Regions from separate parts of the Colwellia sp. MEBiC06753 genome, predicted to be linked through region 2. Evidence: predicted binding sites of a transcription regulator. Region 2 holds the regulator's gene; the other holds the start of a gene.
What was found. Region 2 encodes sigma-54, which starts transcription at its own class of promoters, with help from an activator protein. Its sites were predicted from a motif close to GTTGGCACGNNNNTNGNNT; they were not measured.
Positions count from the first base shown of each region.

Region 1: ACOB82_RS09340 (PEP-CTERM sorting domain-containing protein) is a predicted target of sigma-54. The motif match lies at 1,774-1,792, and genes of this name have one in related genera.

Region 1 covers NZ_JBQMTM010000010.1:12,469-15,685, forward strand. The annotation lists gene ACOB82_RS09335 (hypothetical protein) at 429-680, shown strand; gene ACOB82_RS09340 (PEP-CTERM sorting domain-containing protein) at 999-1,694, opposite strand; gene ACOB82_RS09345 (methyl-accepting chemotaxis protein) at 2,220-3,217, opposite strand, start outside.
Region 2 covers NZ_JBQMTM010000011.1:44,102-47,318, forward strand. The annotation lists gene lptB (LPS export ABC transporter ATP-binding protein) at 1-534, shown strand, start outside; gene ACOB82_RS10045 (RNA polymerase factor sigma-54) at 623-2,128, shown strand; gene hpf (ribosome hibernation promoting factor) at 2,156-2,443, shown strand; gene ptsN (PTS IIA-like nitrogen regulatory protein PtsN) at 2,447-2,902, shown strand; gene rapZ (RNase adapter RapZ) at 2,906-3,217, shown strand, end outside.

The DNA.
Region 1 (3,217 bases), on a different contig from region 2:
GTTGAATAACGGGATCTCTACACATCATCTTTTATGATTTTATACTTAATATTCGTTCGATTTATTCATCGAGATTCCGGCTTGTGCCGGAATGACGTTGGTAAATATATCGATCTACTGAGATAAAAAGCATCAATCGTTATGTGATGCATGCTTGTGCCGAAATAATGTTGATAAATATTTCGATTAGCTGAACTAAAAGCATTAATAGTTAAACGATGCGCTTTTTCAAGATTAGACCTACGCTCCCAAGCGCGTCATCCCGTTGAACAACGGGATCTTTTCGCGTCTTCTTTTATACTTAATATCCGCTTGATTTATTCATGGCGATTTCGGCTTGCGCCGAAATGACGTTGATAAATATATCGATCTGTTGTGATACTGAAATTTGCTTCGATAACCATGCATTTCTTGCTACTCTACGCGCTATGGCTAAACCTCGTAAAAAACTTCCTGATAAATCCGTTGATATCTTTTGTGCTAAGTGCAATCAGCAGCTATTCCAATACCGCAAAGGTGGGAAAGGGGCATTGGTAAAGTGCTTTAAAGAACGCATCACTAAAGACTTTACTGAAAGCGATTGTATCTGCCCAAATTGTCAACAGGAATTTGCTCGCGAAACGTTAATTCGCGGCGCACCAGCCTACAAAATAATTGGCGGCAAAGTATGGTTTAAATAGTTTGTCACTAAGTCATTAAATCAAATAAAAAAGGAGCTTAATGGCGGGCTATTGAGTGAACTTGGAGCCGTTTTGTTGAAATAACAAAGCGGATTTTTGTTTTCAGTACGAATTTTCTTTATTTTTCAGTGATAAGTGAGCCTCAAGAAAGTGTTCGAACAACTCAAAAGTGTACGATTAGTTAAATATTTCAGTTGGTTACTGAGGTGTTTTAAATAGTGTGGGAATCTTTTACTTTGATTTTCTTGCTTTTATACTTCCAAAAACGAAAAAACACTGATCATCCTAATCAGTGTTTTAATAATCCTGTTCTGTAAATTACGATTGCTTTTTATATTTACGAGAAGCTAATCCCATTAAACTCAAAGCAAAAAGAGCAATTGTAGATGGTTCAGGAACATCTTGAGGATCGACATCTCTAACAATCATTATTGACCAAGGACTAGTTAGAGAACTTGAGTATGCAGTACTAGTAGAATAACTACCGATTGAATAAATATCAATTATACCACCCTCAGGTCCCGACCAAGGCTGACTGTTAAACCTAATATAGCCTGTATCATTTTGTGACCCACCATTATCGAAAAACGAGTGAATCCAAGGATTACCACTAGTATCGCTCCAATTATCCGAGATAGTGTGTTCAGTGTATGAATTCAGTAAATTTATAGCAGCCACATTAGCATTAGAGGCACCAAAATTATTTGAAAAGCCATTTGCATTATAAGTAATGTTATCAGCACCAGCAGTAGAGAATAGTAGTTCTAAGTCACTTTGTGTCGCTAATCTAAATCCTTGTCCTGCAAACACACTATTTTGAAAGAAGTTATCTACAGAGTAACCTTTTGTGTAAGACCAATCGCCCCACTGCATATTATTCACATGATCATGTATCAACAGCCCATCACCACTTGACAACAAATCTTCCTCTGAAAAAATCAAATCGGCATTAGCAAAACCACTGACAGCCAAAGCAAAGCTTGCCACTAAGCCTTTTAAAAATTTATTTTTCATTTGAGTTTTCCTTTTAATCCCTTTCCATCGAGGTTGGAAGGTATTTAATAAAGCTAAAAATAAATACTAATTAGCTATTACGCAAGCACTATGCCAGTTAGGTAAGCTGCAAAAAAAACAGTAAGTTAGTGAGTGGCGGTGATTTAAGTTTTGCACAATTGCAAAATAACCTGACACTAAAATCGGTTACTCAATGCAGGCTAGGTCGATGATTCAATGGATACCTTTATGGGGTTCTAAACCAGTTGTTTCCGTATCTAAGAAGACATATTTCGTCATAATTACCACTCCTATAGCCAATATTATAGGAGATTTTGGCGAGTTTTAAATAACTCATTGAAAAAACACACTAATCGTACATTATTTCAGTTCATTAAGCGGTAAGCTCTAACTTGCACTGAAAATTTATTCATTATTTTTCAACTGCATAAAATAAAAAAGAGCTGCTGTATAAAAATAGTAGCTCCAAGTTGACTCAATAGCCCGGCTTAATGGCTCCTTTTTTATTTAGTATCAGGTGGTCAATTATACTTTGAATTGGGCAATAGTTCGGTCTAACTCTTGGGTAATAGTCCGCTGATTGTTACTGAGTGTTGCCATTTCATGGGTTTGCGCAACAGTGGTGTTAGCTAACTCATTAACGGCAATGGTTTGCTGTGTTATTTCGTCAGACGCTGATGCTTGCTCTCGGGTAGTTGAAGCAGTTTCGTTTGATTGCTCAGTAATTAATGAAATAGCTTGATTGATGTGAATAAGCTTATCATTGACTTGATGGATCAAGCTGACACCTTCATCTGTTTTTCCTTTACCAACATGCATAGCTTTTACTGCATCAGTGGCTGAAGCATGAAGCTGAGCAATGATATTTTCGATATCACCGGTCGATTCCTGCGTGCGGCTTGCTAATGATCTGACCTCATCTGCTACTACAGCAAAACCACGACCTTGCTCGCCGGCGCGAGCAGCTTCAATAGCAGCATTTAACGCTAGCAAATTAGTTTGTTCTGCAATGTTTTTAATCACCTCAAGTACCGAAGTAATTGATTGAGAGTTTGTGTGTAAATCTTCAACGACAGTCGCTGCATTGGCAACCTCTTCAGACAACTCAGTCATTATGTCGGTAGCGTGATTGACTAACTCTTGGCCTTCGGCAGATTCATTGCTCGCTTGCTTTGCATAATCTAAGGCGGTTTGGGCGTTGTCTGATATGCCATGAATGGTTTGAGTCATTTCATTGGCAGTAGTCGCAATTTGTTCGATATAGCCTTTTTGTTGATCAACATTGCCAGTAAATGAGCTGATCAGGTTATTTACGCTATTAGCACCGGTCAATACTTGATTAGTTGTGGTATTGCATTGCGTGATCATGGTTTGAATATTGGTGACAAATTGGTTGAATGAGTTACTTAGTTGTCCGAGTTCATCGTCACGATCTAAATGAATACGTTGCGTTAAGTCACCTTCGCCAGTTGCAATGTCGTCCATTGCCTTGACTATTTTCTTAAGAGGATTAGTCAGTAGCT
Region 2 (3,217 bases):
GAAGATTTAACTTTATTGCCGATGCATGAAAGAGCGCGGCGAGGCATTGGCTATTTACCACAAGAAGCGTCTATTTTTCGTAAATTAACCGTATACGAAAATATTATGGCGATTTTGCAAACTCGAAAAGATCTCTCTGCACTTGAGCGGGAAGAAAAAGTAGAGCTGCTTATTGAAGAATTTAATATTGGCCATATTAGAGATAATACTGGCATGAGTTTATCAGGTGGTGAACGCCGACGTGTCGAAATTGCTCGGGCATTAGCGGCAGACCCGCGTTTTATTTTGCTAGATGAGCCGTTTGCTGGTGTTGATCCGATTTCGGTTGGCGATATAAAAAAGATTATTATTCATCTGAAACAGCGCGGAATTGGCGTATTAATCACTGATCATAATGTCCGTGAAACCCTCGATGTTTGTGAACATGCTTATATCGTCAGTCACGGTGAATTAATTGCTGAAGGTAATTCAGATCAAATTCTTGCAAATCAGCAAGTAAGAGATGTATACCTAGGCGAGCAATTCAAGCTATAGTAAGCAATATAACATTAATAAATTAACACCAATTTAAAGCTAAATTGGTTTAAAGCTAAATTAGAACAATAGGACTTGTAAATACTCGATGCGCCCATCACTTCAACTTAAGATTGGTCAACAACTTACCATGACGCCTCAGCTTCAGCAGGCGATTAAGTTATTACAATTATCGACGCTTGATTTACAACAAGAAATTCAGGAAGCGCTTGAAAGCAATCCATTGTTAGAAGTGGATGAGTCTAGCAATAACCAAGACGATAATAATACCAGCATTGAAGAAGCGTCATATTCAGCCAGCGCTCAGTCCGAGCAAAACTATAGTGATGGTAGTGAAGATGCTGCGCCAAGCGCCGATGAAGTTAGCACCACCGATGCGATGGAAAAAAATGATATTCCAGAAGAGTTAAGTGTTGATTCTACGTGGGATGACTCATTTAGTGCAGGGGTTTCTAGTTCTGGTATTGGCACATCTGGCAGCGATGACTATGTTTATCAAGGCGAAACAACAGAGTCGATTCAAGATCATTTACGCTGGCAAATGGAATTAACCCCGTTTACAGAAACTGATGAAGCCATTGCCATGGCGATAATTGATGCTGTTGATGATGCCGGTTATTTGACCGTATCAGCAGAAGATATTTTAGAAAGTATTGGCATTGACGATGTTGAATTAGATGAAGTCGAAGCCGTACTTAAACGGGTAAATATGTTTGACCCAGTAGGTGTGGCTGCGCGTTCAGTACCTGAATGTTTACTGATTCAATTGAATCAATTTGACAAAGAAACGCCTTATTTAGCGGAAAGTAAATTAATCATTTCTGAGCACATTGATTTATTGGGTAATCGTGACTATCGTCAAATAATGAGGAAGACGAAATTAAAAGAAGACCAATTACGTGAAGTCATTCGTTTAATTCAGTCGTTAAATCCTCGCCCTGGTGATGCCGTCATTAAAAGCGATGATCAGTATGTTATCCCTGATGTATCCGTAGAAAAGAAAAATGGTCGTTGGGTGGTTGAACTAAACCCAAGTACTGCGCCAAAACTGTCGATTAATCAACAGTATGCGGCCATGACCAAAACAATGAAGTCATCAGATGATAACCAATTTATTCGTGCTAACCTGCAAGAAGCGAAATGGTTTATAAAAAGTTTAGAGAGTCGCAACGAAACGCTATTAAAAGTGTCTAACTGTATTGTTCAACGCCAGCAAGGTTTTTTTGAATATGGCCCTGAGGCTATGCGACCTATGGTGTTGAATGATATTGCGGAAGCGGTTGATATGCATGAATCAACGATCTCGCGGGTAACGACGCAAAAATTCATGCACACACCAAGAGGTATTTTTGAATTGAAATACTTCTTCTCAAGTCACGTAAGTACTGAAAACGGGGGGGAATGTTCATCAACAGCTATCAGAGCATTAATAAAGAAACTTGTTTCAGCAGAAGTACCTTCGAAGCCATTAAGTGATAGCAAAATGGCAGAGTTGCTGGCCGAACAAGGCATTAATGTGGCGAGACGGACTATAGCTAAATACCGAGAGTCTTTATCTATTCCACCGTCAAATCAAAGAAAAAGTTTACTATAAGTAATCAAGCAATGAGGAAAAGAGCTTATGCAAATTAATTTATCAGGCCACCATGTGGAAGTGACAGATTCATTACGCGATTTCGTTAACACCAAGTTTGCAAAGCTAGAGCGGCACTTTGATCACATCAATAATGTGTATGTCGTTCTTACAGTAGAAAAATTAAAGCAAAAAGCAGAAGCGACGGTTCACCTGAATGGTTCTGAAGTGCATGCCTCAGCAGAAAACCAAGATATGTACGCATCAATAGATTCACTGATTGATAAGTTAGATCGTCAAATTCTTAAATACAAAGGTAAGATAACCCAGCATTAACTTATGAAGCTGCAAGATATACTCACCGAGGACTGCACATCCTGTGCAGTCCAAATTCAAAGTAAAAAGAAAATCCTCGAACAAATTTGTGCAGTAGCGACGCATCGCATTCCTGAACACTCTACTTTTGAGCTTTTAGAAAGTTTAATGGAACGTGAAAAAATGGGTAGCACGGGTATTGGGAATGGCATTGCCATACCTCATGGACGTTTAACGGGGACTCATCATGTGGTTGCTGTATTAATGACCTCAGAGCAGCCAGTAGATTTTGATGCAATAGATAACCGCGCAGTTGATATTTTTATTGCGTTGTTTGTACCTGAAGATTGCTGCCAAGAGCACTTATCAACCCTGCAAAGTATTGCCAAGCTGTTTAGTGATAAACAATTAACCAAACAAATTCGACGTTGCCGAGACAATCATGAGCTTTACCAAATCATAAGTGATGCTCAAGAGTAAGCCATGAAGTTAATTATTGTAAGTGGCCGCTCAGGGTCAGGAAAGTCAGTGGCACTAAGAGTGCTGGAAGATTTAGGCTACTATTGCGTAGATAACATCCCGGTTAATTTATTGCCGGCACTAACTCACACGGTTATTAATGACTACGATACCGTAGCTGTAAGTTTAGATGTGCGTAACCTTCCTGCTGATCCTAATGATGTAAAAGAAATTATTGATTATTTGCCATCAGCGGTTGAACTAACGGTACTCTACCTTGATGCAAATGATAATGATCTGATTAGACGTTTTAGCGAAACCCGCCGTTTGCATCCA